2 regions of the Rothia sp. HMSC069C04 genome follow, and region 2 is predicted to be linked to the other one. Evidence: predicted binding sites of a transcription regulator. Region 2 holds the regulator's gene; the other holds the start of a gene.
The links. The regulator HspR, encoded in region 2, represses chaperone genes until heat shock. The targets are predictions, from matches to a motif close to AAGTTGAGTCNNNNNGACTCAACTT.
Positions count from the first base shown of each region.

Region 1: a site for HspR is predicted at 3,021-3,045, ahead of clpB (ATP-dependent chaperone ClpB). Genes of this name have one in related genera too.

Region 1 is NZ_KV810736.1:510,650-518,587, forward strand. It holds gene HMPREF2879_RS04760 (Sir2 family NAD-dependent protein deacetylase) at 1-200, opposite strand, end outside; gene clpB (ATP-dependent chaperone ClpB) at 359-2,968, opposite strand; gene HMPREF2879_RS04770 (NAD(P)-dependent oxidoreductase) at 3,244-3,927, shown strand; gene HMPREF2879_RS04775 (HAD family hydrolase) at 3,946-4,602, shown strand; gene dps (DNA starvation/stationary phase protection protein Dps) at 4,918-5,415, shown strand; gene HMPREF2879_RS04785 (VIT1/CCC1 transporter family protein) at 5,789-7,003, shown strand; gene HMPREF2879_RS04790 (amino acid oxidase) at 7,184-7,938, opposite strand, start outside.
Region 2 is NZ_KV810742.1:285,979-293,791, forward strand. It holds gene tnpA (IS200/IS605 family transposase) at 1-226, opposite strand, end outside; gene HMPREF2879_RS06275 (RNA-guided endonuclease InsQ/TnpB family protein) at 253-1,491, shown strand; gene HMPREF2879_RS06280 (heat shock protein transcriptional repressor HspR) at 1,655-2,161, opposite strand; gene HMPREF2879_RS06285 (DnaJ domain-containing protein) at 2,165-3,133, opposite strand; gene HMPREF2879_RS06290 (nucleotide exchange factor GrpE) at 3,446-4,024, opposite strand; gene dnaK (molecular chaperone DnaK) at 4,027-5,859, opposite strand; gene HMPREF2879_RS09345 (hypothetical protein) at 6,631-7,813, shown strand, end outside.

The sequences.
Region 1 (7,938 bases), on a different contig from region 2:
CCCGCGCCGGTGAGCACGAGAACCTTACCCGCCTTGAGTAGCTCGGCAATACCCGCGGAGGCGTATTCTTCGTCGTGCGGGGTGGCGTTCTCAGAGACAACGCGCTGAATCGAGCGGATTGCGGCACGGTGCACGGAGGCGATTTCTTCGCGCTGCTCACCGGCGGCGGCGAAGTTCTGGTGGTCAGTCCAGCGGTCCATTCTTCTCCTCAATGCTCTGTGTACTAGTGCGGTTCAGCGCGGTTCTAACGCGTTAAACGGCTGTGGGGCACCCCCTTTCGAGGGTACCCCACAGCCTATTTCGTATGGTTTCGAATGTGCAAACTCAGCCACGGGCTAAGTCCGCCCAGCAGACCGGTTTAGTTCTCAGCCTTCTGCTCACGCTCGGAGGTCACCGACAGACCGTCGCTGGCAACGTCCGGGTTCACATCCACGGTCACGGTGTCGCCGTCGTGGATTGCACCGGAGAGGATGCCTCGAGCCAGGCGGTCGCCAATCTCGCGCTGTACCAGGCGGCGCAGCGGGCGGGCACCGAATGCCGGGTCGTAGCCGGTCTTACCCAGCCACTCCAGGGCGGCGGGGGTGACGTTCAGGGTGAGGCGGCGGTCCTCCAGACGCTTAGCCATGCTCTTGATCTGCAGGCCCACAATCTGGCCCAGGTTCTCAGCCGACAGGGGCTGGAACATGATGATGTCGTCCAGTCGGTTGAGGAACTCGGGGCGGAATGCCTGGTGCACAACCTCCAGTGCCTTCTCGGAGCGCTCCTCGAAGGGCAGGTCCTGGTTGACCAGGTACTGCGAACCGAGGTTCGAGGTCAGGATCAGGATGACGTTGCGGAAGTCCACGGTGCGGCCCTGGCCGTCGGTCAGGCGGCCGTCATCGAGTACCTGCAGCAGGATGTCGAAGACCTCGGGGTGTGCCTTCTCAACCTCGTCGAGCAGGACCACCGAGTAGGGGCGACGGCGTACAGCCTCGGTCAGCTGACCGCCCTCTTCGTGGCCGACGTATCCGGGAGGGGCACCGACCAGGCGAGAAACGGTGTGCTTCTCGGAGTATTCACTCATGTCGATGCGCACCAGGGCACGCTCGTCATCGAACTGGAACTCAGCCAGTGCCTTAGCCAGCTCGGTCTTACCAACACCGGTCGGGCCCAGGAACAGGAAGGAACCAATCGGGCGGTTCGGGTCGGAAATACCGGCGCGGGCGCGGCGCACAGCGTCAGAGACGGCAACCACTGCGGCTTCCTGACCAATGAGGCGGGCACCGATGCGCTTCTCCATTTCGAGCAGCTTCTCGGATTCGCCCTGCATCATGCGACCTGCGGGAATACCGGTCCAGGAGGAAATCACCTCGGCGATATCGTCCGCGGTGACCTCTTCGGAGACCATGGACTCGCTCTTGGCGGTGTCCTCGGCGCGCTGTGCTTCTTCCAGCTCAGCCTGCTTTGCGGGAATCTCACCGTACAGCAGGCGGGATGCCTCGGCGAGGTTACCCTCGCGCTGTGCAACCTCTGCGCGGGAACGCAGCTCGTCAATCTGGGTCTTGATGTCACCCACACGGTTCAGGCTAGCCTTCTCGGCCTCCCAACGAGCGTTGAGGGCGTCGAGCTGTTCCTTCTTGTCAGCCATGTCCTTGCGCAACGCTTCCAGACGCTCCACGGATGCGGGATCGGTCTCGTCGGCAAGTGCCAGTTCCTCCATGGTGAGGCGGTCCACGGCGCGGCGCAGCTGGTCGATTTCCTCCGGTGCGGAGTCAATTTCCATGCGCAGGCGGGATGCTGCCTCGTCAATCAGGTCAATTGCCTTGTCAGGCAGCTGACGGGAGGGAATGTAACGGTTGGACAGGGTTGCTGCGGCAACCAGCGCGGAGTCAGCGATCTGCACCTTGTGGTGTGCCTCGTAGCGTTCCTTCAGGCCGCGCAGAATACCGATGGTGTCATCTACGCTGGGCTCGCCCACGTACACCTGCTGGAAGCGGCGCTCCAGTGCGGGGTCCTTCTCAATGTTCTCGCGGTACTCGTCCAGGGTGGTGGCACCGATCAGGCGCAACTCGCCACGGGCAAGCATGGGCTTGAGCATGTTGCCTGCGTCCATGGAGCCTTCGGACGCGCCCGCACCGACGACGGTGTGAATCTCGTCGATGAAGGTCACGATCTGACCCTCGGACTTCTTGATTTCTTCGAGGACAGCCTTCAGACGCTCCTCGAATTCACCGCGGTACTTTGCGCCTGCGACCATGGAGCCCAGGTCCAGGCTGATGAGGGTCTTGCCGCGCAGGGATTCGGGCACGTCGCCAGAAACCATGCGCTGTGCCAAGCCTTCCACGACGGCGGTCTTACCGACGCCGGGCTCACCAATCAGCACGGGGTTGTTCTTGGTACGGCGGGAAAGCACCTGCACAACGCGGCGAATCTCAGAGTCGCGGCCGATGACCGGGTCAAGCTTGCCCGCGCGGGCAATAGCGGTCAGGTCGGTACCGTACTTTTCGAGCGCCTGGAAGGTGCCTTCGGGGTCGGGGGTGTCCACGGTGCGGTCTCCTCGGACGGTGGGGATGGTCTGTGCAATGAGCTCTGCGGTAGCGCCGAGCTTGTGCATTGCTTCAGCGGTGCTATCTGTGCCGCTGGCAATGCCGAGCAGAATCATTTCGGTAGAAACGTAGGTATCTCCGAAGCCCTGGGCGCGGGTCTGTGCCGCCTGCAGAGCGGAGAGCGCGGCACGGCTGAGGGAGGCGTTCTGCACGGAGGCACCGGATGCCTTCGGCAGCTTCTTGATTTCAGCGGATGCCGCCTCGGAGATAGCGTCCACATCCAGGCCTGCAGCCTTGAGGACTGCTACGGCGACGCCTTCGCGCTGGTCCATGAGGGCCTTGAGGATGTGCGCGGTTTCAATAGTGGGGTTACCGGCGGTTTGAGCATTAGTATTTGCCGCCGAGATAACTTCTTGACTCTTGGTCGTGAACTTGTTGTCCATGATGTTCCTTTCGCATTTCGAGGGGCTTATCCTATGCGCCCCTGCATTACATAACTTGAGTCTACTCCACTCAATTATGTTTCGCAAGCCTCCTGCAAAAAAATTTTCATATTTTTCACCCCACCTCACCCCACCTCACACCCCTGACCCCCAAACAAAAGCCCCGGACAAAAGCCCCAGTCAAAACCGCATTGTTATACTGACCGGACTGGGTACTTGCGAGGCTGGGCGCTTGCGGGCTCCCACAACAATCACAGTCACGAATGGGGACCCACATGAAAATACTGGTTATAGGCGCAACCGGCCGCACCGGCTACCTCTTCACCCGCAAAGCCCTAGAGGAGGGGCACACCGTCACCGCCTACGTGCGCAACCCCGACAAGGCGCTAACACTTTTGGGAGCGCACCAAAATCTCACTATCGTTCCGGGAGCCCTGAACGATGCCGAGCAGCTCGCCGCAGCATCCTCCGGGCAAGACGTGATGGTCAGCATCCTGGGCCAGAAAGCCACGGTACGAGAGTTTCTCTCCTCCACGTTCATGCAGGAGCGCCTGCCCCTCATCATGGAGGCGGTCACGGGCGCAGGCGTGAAGCATTGCGTTCTGATGAGCGCCTACGGTGTGGGCGATACGGTACGGACCGCGTCCCTGCCCATGCGCCTGGTATGCAAGGTCATCATGCGCGGCATTTTTACCGACAAGGTTAAGGCGGACGCCCTGGTTGCCGAATATCAGCCGTATATTTCGCGGGCGCATCCGGGCAGGCTGACCGATAAGCCCGGTAGGGGCGGGGTGAAGGTATTTAACATGGCGAGTGTCGAACGCGTTCCGGGCATTCCGACGATTGCCCGTGAGGACGTTGCCAATGCGCTGCTCACTATCGCCAAGAACCCCCAGAACGCGGGCACAGATTTTTTGGTGACGATTGGGGACACTGTCCTACGCTCGCCTCAGAAATAAACCGGTAGGCTTAATGACATGACGACTACGAACACCTTCCCCGCCGCCATTCTCTTCGACCACGACGGAACCCTGGTTGACACCGAACCCGTATGGGCTGCCGCTAAGGTTGCTCTCGCCGCAGATTTCGGTGGCACCTGGACCGAGCAGGACACCCTCGATTGCTTGGGTCTGTCCATGCAGTTCACTCTGGATCGCCTGCGCGAGCGCGGCGTGGATCTGCCGGACGAAGAGATTAATGAACGTCTTGTGGCGAAGGTGCATGACGCCCTGGCGCACCAGCCGGTAGAGTTCCTGCCCGGTATTGAGCGTTTCCTTTCGGAGGTTCGCGAGGCGCAGATTCCGGCGGCTATCGTCACCAATGCGACCACTTCCGTAGCGCGCCGTACCGCAAACGCGGCTCCCGAGGGCACATTCTCGGTCATTATTGGTAACGATGAGACCACTCACCCCAAGCCGGACCCGCAGCCGTACCTTTTGGCAGCGGAGCGTCTGGGTGTTGATCCGACTCAGTGCGTGGCGATTGAGGACTCCCCTTCGGGCGTGCGTAGCGCAACCGCGGCGGGTATGCGTGTCATTGTTGTGCCGGGCGAGCTGGAGGTTCCGGCGGAGCTGGGTACCGTGCGCCTCAAGCATGAGGAGCTGACCCTGGAGGCGGTTCGCGCGCTGGCGTAGCCGCGTAGTTTGCAGACTGAAAGCTCTACAGAGAACTGAATACACTTCACCGTAAAGGGTGGGATGCACAAGATGAGATATCGCGCATCCCACCCTTTGTGTGCGCCTGGGCGGTGAGCCACGCGGGCGTTTGGGGCTGGCACGTTTGGGCAGGAGCTTTTAAGTGCGGCGCGACACATAGATGACAATTTATTACGAATTACTCAAAATAACCTTGACAATGGTTCCTTAAAATGATTTACTCATAATAACGATTCGGCGGGGCGACAAATCCCACCGAACCACAAGCATCACAGCATCATGAAGGAGACCATCATGGCATTCGCAAACTACACCGCACCCGGCCTGACCCTCGAAGAAGGCAAGGGCATTTCCGAGGTTCTCCAGGCACGTCTGCACGACCTGAACGACCTGCACCTGCTGCTGAAGCACGCTCACTGGAACGTGACCGGCCCCGGCTTCATCGCCGTTCACGAAATGATTGACCCCCAGGTCGACACCGTCCGCGAGTTCGTCGACGCCATCGCAGAGCGTATGGCAACCCTGGGCGCAACCCCCAACGGCCTGGCTGGCGCACTGGTCGCACAGCGCACCGTCGAGGACTACCCCGTCGGCCGCGCACGCGTTGCTGACCACCTGCACGCCCTGAACGACGTCTACACCCGCGTGATTGAGGCTCACCGCAAGGCGATCGCGTTCGCTGGCGAGTCCGACCCCGTCACCGAGGACCTGCTGATCGGTCAGACCGCCGAGCTGGAGAAGTTCCAGTGGTTCATCCGCGCGTTCCTGGAGAACGGCGAAGGCAACATCTAAGCTGCAACCATCTACGTCGTAGCCTCTAAACGACAGCCTACCTATGGCGGCACGTCATATAGGTATTAGCTTTTAGAGTCACGAACCGGGCGGGTGCGCTTCCTTATGGAGGGTGCACCCGCCCGGCTTTTTATGCTCGAAGATGCCCCGCTTCTTCCCGACACTTTTACCTTTCCCGGCGCTTGAGTCCTCGTCCGTGCGGTATCACAAAGTACGTTGAGGCGAACAATAACACCGGGTTAGGCCGTCCTAGATTTTCTGTTCGGAGTGCTCTACAGTGGTTCACTGATTAACACAGAACGCACAGACTTGAACGCATGGTTGAGCACCCGGGAGATACCCGGAGCGACCCGCATCCGGCGGAAAGAGAGATATGAGCACGCACGCGACGCACGAGCACGGCGAAGACACGTACGGCGAGCAGACCGAGAAGCTTCAGGCTGACGCGGCCGAGACTGAAAGGACCGTAGCTGAGGCGACCGAGCACAAGCCGACCCGCCACAGTGCGGTTACTTCCCCCTCCCCCGCGCAGATTAAGCGTTGGCGCCGCTACCTGGCTGATGAGGAGTCGGAGGCGCGCATCTACCGCTACCTGGCTCGCCGCGCCGAGGGCACCGACCGCGAAATCTTGCTGCAGGTTGCCGAGGCAGAAAAGCGTCACCAGCAGCATTGGCGTGACATGCTCGGTGAGCACGCGAATGTGCACGTGCGCCCGTCCATGCAATCTCTGGTGTTGCAGTTCTTGGCGAAGAACTTCGGTTCGGTGTTTATTCTGGCGATGGCTCAGCGCGCCGAGTCCCGCTCCCCCTACGCTGAGGATCCAGACGCTACCGAGGAAATGGCGGCTGACGAGGCAATTCACGAGGAAATTATTCGCGCCCTGGCGACTAATGGTCGCGAGAAGCTTTCGGGTAATTTCCGTGCGGCGGTCTTTGGCGCTAATGACGGTTTGGTCTCGAATCTGGCGCTGATTATGGGTATTACCGCATCGGGCGCGTCCAGCTCGATGGTTCTGCTCTCGGGTATTGCGGGCCTGCTGGCTGGTGCGCTGTCGATGGCGGCGGGTGAGTTCGTGTCGGTGCGTTCTCAGCGTGAGCTGCTGGATGCATCCCAGCCGACCCGGGTGACCCTGCGTGTGGCGGGTGATTTGGATCTGGACGCTAACGAGCTGGAGCTCATTTACCGTGCCCGCGGTATGGAGCCGGAGGCGGCGCATCACCGTGCGATGGAGCGTTTCGGCTACATGGATTGTGACTGTGATCCGTCGCTGTCTCACCGCGAGGATGAGGATCGTGAGGAGAATGTGGCTTTGGGTACCGATATTGGTGCTGCCGCTGCGTCCTTTGCGTTCTTTGCTTCGGGTGCGTTGGTTCCGATTCTGCCGTATATCTTTGGCTTGTCGGGTGTGTTCGCGATGGTGCTGTCTCTGCTGTTTGTGGGTGCGGCGCTGGGCTTCACCGGCGGCGTGGTGGGTCTGCTTTCGGGCGCGTCCCCGCTCAAGCGCGGTGTTCGTCAGATTCTAATTGGCTTTGGTGCAGCGTTTGTGACCTACCTGCTGGGTCTGGCGTTCGGCACGACGGTCGGCTAGTTACAACACCCCTAATAAGCTCTCCCAAGTGTATATAGCCGCTCTGGAATTCGTTTTCAAGCATTTGAGAACTATACAGATGCAGAAATCCCCCGGTGGATACATTCAGTGTATCCGCCGGGGGTTTTCTATACGCTTGTACCCTGCATGAGGGGTTGCCCTACTACGGGCTGAGCCCTATTACGGGTGAATCTCCGCGGTGGTGGCCTGACCGGAAACGCTCTCAGAACCGGTCGCGCCGTTGCCGGAGTAGGTCAGGTTAGCGACCTGCACGCTGGACGTCTGCTTGTACGAAACCCAGCCGTCGTTTGCCGGGAAGCGCAGCTGCGCCGGCATGAAGTTAGTCTGGCTGTAGTACTTGGTGCCGGACTGCTTCATGGTGTACGCCTTGCTGGTGGTGTAGACGATACGACCCTTGAAGGTGTAGGTGCCGTCGGAGTTCTGGGTGATGGTCGGTACTTCTGCGGTCCAGGTGCCAGCGGTCTGTGCGACGGACAGGTACTTTGCCTGGCCTGCGGAGGCTACCAGTTCGGTGGTCTTACCGGTCAGCTTGCGACCGGAGGGGGCCCATGCCTGGCCGTTGATCTTACCGAACTTAAGGAGCGACTGTGCGCTGGCGGCGACGGTGTACTCAACCTCGGTCACGAAGGTTGCGCCAGCTGCGAGGGTGACGCTGCTGCCGGGGATGTAGCCGGTGCCGGTTGCGGTGTCCTTGGTCGGTACGGACCACCAGAAGCCGCTGGAGGACATGTATGCGCCGTTTGCGCCGGTCTGGGAGTTGGTGACGGGGGTGAACTTACCTTCACCGTTGACGTAGGTTGCGCTCTTGGGCTTGGAAGTTGCGTCGTCCCAGTTGATGTCGGAGTCGGGGGTGGTGGAGGCGGTGAAGTGTGCCTCGGGGCTTGCCGGGTTGATGGTGCCGGTGTTGTTGGAGG
Region 2 (7,813 bases):
CAACTGTTGCAGGGTATCCCACCAGCAAGTAAACGTGATTGGCCCCTCCGCTGAACTCTTCCAAGGTTGCGCCGAAGTTTTTACATACGTCCCGCATGATGTTTTCACAGGTTTTCAACATGTCATCTGTGAAGACATATCGACGGTATTTAGTTACAAACACCAACTGGACATGAAGATCCCAGATAGCTTGTCTTCCAGTGCGAATGTCTGCATTATCTGCCATGACACCAAGTATATAATGGAGATGTTATGTTGAAGCGTTACCGATACCGCGCATACCCAAAACCGGGCCAGGTCGAACCTATTGCCCGACTCTTTGGATGCGTGCGCGTAACCTACAACGACGCTTTAGCCCACGCACTAGAGACCTACCGGCTCACCGGCACTAAACCTTCAGCCGCTGAACTGTCCGCACGCCTGACTGCGTTAAAGAAAACCGAGGAACGATTCTGGCTGAGTGAGGTCTCCTCCGTACCCCTACAACAAGCCTTACGTGACTTGGATAAAGCCTATAAGGCTTTTTTTGCTACTGTCACTGGCCAGCGCAAAGGTAAACGCGGCGCTCATGCACCGCGCTTTAAAAAGCGCAGTCACCGCCAGTCAGCAAGGTTTACGAAGAACTCCGGGTTTATAGTGCATGAAACAACTCATCGAGTCGGTTTTGTGCGCTTGGCCAAAATTGGAAATGTGCGGTTCGTGCTGTCACGCCCTCTACCTGCTGAGCCATCCTCAGTCACACTCATTCGTGAGCCGGATGGGAAGTACTATGTCTCATTTGTTGTGGATGTGCCTGCTGAAAATATTCAGATACCGGAGCCTTCTGCATACGCTGTCGGTGTTGACCTAGGCCTGAATCGCCTGGCCGTAGCTGTCAATTCTGAGGGTGAACGGGTGTTCTTTGAGAACCCCCGCCCTTTAAAGAAGGCAGCGGCACGTCTTGCTACGCTTCAACGTCAGCTCTCCCGTAAAAAGCGCGGTAGCAACCGCTACGAAAAGCAACGCATCCGCCTAGCCAAAGCTCACGCCAAGGTACGCAATACAAGGAGCCATTACGCGCATCAGGTAGCAAACAAGGTGGTGGACGAGAACCAAGTCATCGCCCTGGAGAACCTGAATGTGGCTGGTCTGTCGCGTACCCGTTTAGGTAAGTCGGTATTGGATGCCTCATGGGGTTTATTACGCCGTCTGATAGAAGAGAAGGCTGATGAACGTCATCGCATGGTGGTCTTTGCTGACCGGTTTGCCCCCACGTCGCAGCTGTGTTCTGTGTGTGGTGAGCCGGGCGGTAGAAAGCCGCTGAATATCCGTGAATGGGCGTGTACCAAGTGTGGTATGCGCTTAGATCGAGATGCTAATGCGTGTGTGAATATTATGCTCGCCGCAGGACTTGCGGAGAGTTTAAACGAACAGAAGAGGGACGTAAGACGCCTGCTTGCGGGTGCTGTTGCTGTTGACGCTGTTAACCCACCGAGAGCCGCATACCTGTAGGGTATGCGGCTGGCAGGAGTCCTCTTTGTTCGCAAGGAGGAGGAAGTCAACCTCCCTCACGCGGCGTATACACAAAGACGCACAAGCCTATATGGGTGGCTGACTAGCGCGAATGAGCTAGAACAGCCGAGCCGTTTATCCAAGTGTAGCGGGTTTAGCCGGTTTAGCGCTGCGGCTTCGTATCATCCGCCGTAGCCGGCTGGTGACGCTGACGGTACAGCACCACAGCCGAAGAACGCTGACGAGGCGCCGGGCGGGTACCGCGGGCAATATGCACCACGTCGCCGCTGGTACCGGCAGCGAACACGCGCTCCGCCAAGCCCAGCTTCACCTTCGCATCCTCAACCTGACGCTGCAGCGCCGCAATCTGCTCCTGCTGCTCCTCCACGAGGGACTCCAGCTCAATAATGCGGCGAATACCCTCCAGGGAGACGCCCTCCTGCGAGAGCTGCTGAATCTGCTGCAGACGGTTCACGTCACGTTGCGAATAGCGGCGCGCCTTACCGGGCGCACGCGAAGGCTGAACCAGGCCGATACGGTCGTACTGGCGCAGGGTCTGCGGGTGCATGCCCGCCAGCTCAGCCGCCACAGAAATCACGAAAACCGGCAGGTCCACGCTGTGCAACGGCTTGCCGCTACGGGACTTAGATGATGATTCTCGAGATGCCATGGTTTACTTCGCCTTCTTCAACAGATCCTTACGCGGGTTCTCCTGCGGTGCCAGTTTTACGAACTTATCGAATGCTTCCTGTGCCTCTGCGCTCAGCTCGGTGGGCAGTACAATTTCGGGGATGACCAGCAGGTCGCCGTCGCCGCCCTTAGCCTTGAAGCCGCGGCCCTTAGCGCGCAGTCGGCGGCCGACCTGACCGGGTGCCAGGCGCAACTTCACGGTGGATGCGTCAGGCAGGGGCACCTCAATCACTGCGCCGTCGACGGCCTCGGCGAGGGTGACGGGTGCGCGCATAACCAGGTTGTTGCCCTCGCGCGAGTACACGGAGTCATCGGAGACGCGCACGGTGACCTTCAGGTCGCCACCGCGCAGGCCCTTGCCGCGCAGGCGGACCTTTTGACCGTCCTTAATGCCTGCAGGGATGCGTGCCTCGGTATGGGAGCCGTCCGGCAGGAACACGGTCACGGTCGCGCCGGTGTATGCCTGGGCGAGGCTGATGCGGGTGCTGGTGGTGCTTTCTTCGGGGGCTGCGTGCTGTGCGCCGCCGAAGTCGGCGCTGGTGAAGCCTGCGGAGCGTCGGGAGCCGCCGGCGCTACCGCCGAAGAGGCCGCCGAGCAGGTCGTCAATGTTGATGCCTGCGCCGCCGTTGCTGAAGCCGCCGAATGCGTCCGCGCCGGGGTAGCCGGTGTAGCTGCCACCGCCGAAGCCGCCGCCTCCGAATCCGCCCATGCCAGATGCGCCGTAGCGGCGGATCTGGTCGTACTCTTCGCGCTGCTTCTTATCGGAGAGCACGTCGTATGCTTCCGAGATTTCCTTGAACTTCTTCTCTGCTGCGGCGTCGCCGGGGTTCAGGTCCGGGTGGTACTTGCGGGAGAGTTTGCGGTACGCCTTCTTGATGTCGCTTTCGCTTGCGTCTTCGCTGACACCCAGTGCCTTATAAAAGTCGTCGGTTAGCCAGTTTTCACTTGCCATGTTGTGTTTCTCCTTCTGCGGTGATGCGCCGCCCTCCTCGGTTACGGGACGGCTTGCAGGGGCACCGCGTGCTTGTGTTAATACTCTATATAAAAGTTTAGTCTACTTGACTCAATTTTGAAAGGGCTGAGCCCAAAAAATAGCACCCCTACAAGCCTTCTCGCCGCCACCACAGCTCGCCAAAACCCGCGCCAACACGCCGGTATAGCAACCCCGGCAGAACAGCTTAGGCAAACAACAGGGCGGGCACTCCCCCACCAGGGAGAGCACCCGCCCGTCGTTAGTTATTCAGCCATTGCTGAGCCGACCACCTTACGGTGCGACAGCCACAGCCACCTGAGCGGTACGAACCACGCGGTCGTTCACGCGGTAGCCGTAACGCAGAACCATGGAGACATGATCCTCGGCCACCTCGTCGGTGGGCTGCTGCAGTACAGCTTCGTGGATGTTCGGGTCGAAGGCGTCGCCTACTTCACCGAAGCGCTCCACGCCCTGCTTGCCGAGCAGCTCTTCGAGCTTCGCGGCGATGGAGGCGAAGGGGCCGTCCTGCAGGTCGCCGTGCTTGCGTGCGGCGTCGATGTCGTCGAACACCGGCAGCAGTGCGCCGACCAGGTCACTGATTACGAAGAGTCGCAGCTGCTCCTTTTCGCGGGCGGTGCGGTTCTTGTAGTTGGTGAACTCTGCCTGCAGGCGAAGCAGGGAGTCCAGGCGCTCCGCGGCGAGTGCCGCATCCGCAGATTCTGCTTCTACGGCGTCCTGGAGCTCAGCCTCGACGGCTTCCGCAGCTTCTTCGGCGGTTTCGACCGATTCAGCTTCGGGGTGGCCTTCCGCTGCGGGGGCGTTGAATGCCTCCTCCAGCGAGTCGGGGGTGGTGTTTTCCTGCTCAGCCATGATTACTTCTTCTCGTCTTCGTCGATAACCTCGGCGTCGACAACGTCCTCATCAGCGGCGGGCTTGGACTCGGATGCCTCAGCCTGTGCTGCTGCGTAGAGTGCCTCACCCAGCTTGGACTGGGATGCCTGCAGCTTCTCGAATGCGGACTTCACTGCTGCGTCATCGTCGCCCTCGAGTGCCTTCTTCAGCTCGTCGACGTCGCCCTGAACGGAGGTCTTGACGTCCTCGGGCAGCTTGTCGCCGTTCTCCTTCAGGAGCTTCTCGACGGAGTATGCGACGGACTCGGCTGCGTTGCGGGTGTCAGCAGCCTCGCGGCGTGCCTTATCCTGCTCAGCGTGTGCTTCTGCGTCCTTGACCATGCGGTCGATGTCGTCCTTCGAGAGGGAGGTACCGCCGGTGATGGTCATGGACTGCTCAGCGCCGGTGCCCTTGTCCTTTGCGGAGACGTGCACGATGCCGTTTGCGTCAATGTCGAAGGTGACCTCAATCTGGGGCACGCCACGGGGTGCGGGGGCGATGCCGGTCAGCTCGAAGGTACCCAGGTTCTTGTTGTCGCGAGTGAACTCACGCTCACCCTGGAAGACCTGAATGGTCACGGAGGGCTGGTTGTCCTCTGCGGTGGTGAAGGTCTCGGAACGCTTGGTCGGGATTGCGGTGTTGCGCTCGATCAGCTTGGTCATCACGCCGCCCTTGGTCTCGATACCGAGGGAGAGAGGGGTGACGTCAATCAGCAGAACGTCCTTACGGTCGCCCTTCAGAACGCCTGCCTGCAGTGCTGCACCCATTGCCACGACCTCGTCGGGGTTCACGCCCTTGTTGGGCTCGCGGCCGGTGAGCTCCTTGACGAGCTCAGCGACGGCGGGCATACGGGTGGAGCCACCGACCAGGATGACCTCAGAAATCTCGGAGATGGACACACCGGCCTCCTTGATGACGTCGAGCACGGGCTTCTTGGTGCGCTCGAGCAGGTCGTGGGTCAGTTCCTCGAACTTTGCGCGGGTCAGCTTCTCGTCCAGGTGGATGGGGCCCTCGGGGGTCACGGACAGGTACTGCAGGGAGATGTTGGTGCTGGTTGCGCTGGACAGTTCCTTCTTAGCCTGCTCAGCTGCTTCCTGCAGACGCTGCAGAGCGATCTTGTCCTTGGACAGGTCTGCGCCGGTGTTTGCCTTCACCTGTGCGAGCAGCCACTCGACTACGCGCTGGTCCCAGTCGTCGCCACCGAGGCGGTTGTCACCGCTGGTTGCGCGAACCTGAATGGTGGAGAAGCCGTCGTCGTCCTTGCCGACTTCCAGCAGGGAGACGTCGAAGGTACCGCCACCGAGGTCGAAGACCAGGATGAGCTCGTCTTCCTTACCCTTGTCCAGGCCGTATGCGAGTGCTGCGGCGGTGGGCTCGTTGACGATACGCAGGACGTTCAGGCCTGCGATCTCGCCGGCTTCCTTGGTTGCCTGACGCTCAGCGTCGTTGAAGTATGCCGGGACGGTGATGACAGCGTCGGTGACGGTGTCGTTCAGGAATGCCTCTGCGTCGCCCTTCAGCTTCATGAGGATACGAGCGGAGATTTCCTGCGGGGTGTACTTCTTGCCGTCGATCTCGGTGGTCCAGTCGGTGCCCATGTGGCGCTTGACGGAGGAGATGGTGCGGTCGACGTTGGTTACTGCCTGACGCTTTGCGACGCTACCGACCAGAACCTCGCCGTCCTTGGAGAATGCGACGACGGAGGGGGTGGTGCGGGTGCCCTCTGCGTTAGCGATGACGACCGGGTCGCCACCTTCCAGTGCTGCTACGACCGAGTTGGTGGTACCGAGGTCAATACCTACTGCACGTGCCATATGTTTATTCACTCCTTAGGTGTTAGTGCCCCGCTTCTTCTAATGCGAGGCGGGTTAGTTTGAAAGTTTTGGAGGCGGTCGGTGCTGCGCGTGCCGCCCGTGTGGGGTGGTCTGCGCGGCTTCCTTGAGCCTTGTGTACTCAAGTATGCACCCTCTCAGAGGGTGTGTCAATAGGGTTGAGCGAACTTTACTCAACTTTTTTTCGCGGAGGTGTGTGAGGGACGGGTTTTTTAAGGTTCTGGAGGGGTGTTTTGCGGGCGACTTTTGGGGCGGTGGTGGGGCGCGGACGGGCGGTTTTGCCGCGAAATTCCGGGGTTTTCGGGCTTGGCGAGGGTACGGTGAGGCGATTCAGCGCACGGCGGACTGTGCCGGGATGATTGGGCGAAAAATTTTTTAAAAATCTTTAAAAAAAGGGGGTGAAAACCCGAAAATTGGGAGTGTGAGAGGTGCCGGAAGGTGGCGCGAGGGCACCTTATATAGGGTGTGCGAGGCGATTTTTAGGCGCGATTTTTGAGCCGGGAAGCTAGGCCTCTAGCAGCGTTGCTAGGGGTGCGCTTCGTGCAGACATCTCAACTACGGGCACCCACCTGAGATATCAGAGATTCACTCCTCTTGTATATGGCGAACCCGCTTGCAAGCTCCATCGCTCACTCTATGGAGGTATCTCCGCTTGTCCGGTCCGTAATTCTAACCTTCACCTGTGGCTTGAGCCTACCCGCCTACCGTATGCTGGTTACAACCATATCCTCTCAAAGCAGACAGGAATTGCCAATGCCCACGCAAAAAGCCCCACTGCAGAAAACCTCGAATAGATTTCGCAGACCCTTCATAAATAGAATTCACAGACCCTCCCACTCCCCTCAGAAGACACACTTGCTTGGCAAATCAGAAAATAATATAGATTGGAAACTCTCGTCAATCGCTACAGCATTAACTTTAGGAATTATATATATTAATGTCTCTCACTTTAAAATCCCATTTAATGCTTCAACACTTATTACACTCATCTTAACCCCTATGGCTCTATGTATAATTTTTCCAAAAACTATTTTTTCGATTTGGCGAGCTTTTAAAAAATATCTAGATAAAATCGATATAAACATTAATACATTTATACAGGCCATGAATTTTTTCTTCCCCCCTCTATTCGCCTACTTATCAGTAACCATAGTTCTCGGTGAGCCCGAAATTCCTAGCGCGTACCATCTCTTTATAATATTATTTACCCTAATACCCCTTCTACCTACATTAATCTATACTTTCTATCAAAAAATCCATAAAATAGAGAATCGATCAATCAACAGAGACTTTCTCAATAAAGAAAAAATACAACCTCAAACCCCCTTCGAAAAGCTTAAATCCGCATCACAGTTAGTGCCAATAATCATTGCAATATCCTTCACGTTTATATTAATTCAAAACATAATGTTGATGGACCGCGACATTGGTCTTGCAATTCATCTTACGGCAACTGAATTTACGTACGCTAAATACGAGTGGATTTCTTTTATGCTTATGCTAACCCTTATAGTCTATTCCACTTTTCTTTTCCCCTTAGCCCTATCTATTCTGTACAGAGGCTTCAGACTAATCCAAAACAGCCACCCCTTTGAATCTCTAAGAAACTCCATTATTCATTCTGCAGAAAAACAACCCGCCACATCCATAAGCACTTCATTAATCGATACACAGAAAATTATCAGCGGCTTTCTAGTAGTCCTGCGCCATTTCATTACATTTATATTAATTGTAATTATTGAAACCATATTTGGGGCTATTTTGGGATTGCAAAATTCACCCCCCATATTCATGTGCATTCTGATATTTTCAGTCATGGCTTACTTAAATGTAAACATATATATACTCTCAAGAAAGTCAGTCAACCCCACAAAAGTAAAAAAAATATTATACTCATCATGCCTTAAGATTTTAGTTTTTCTTGCCGTAATATTCT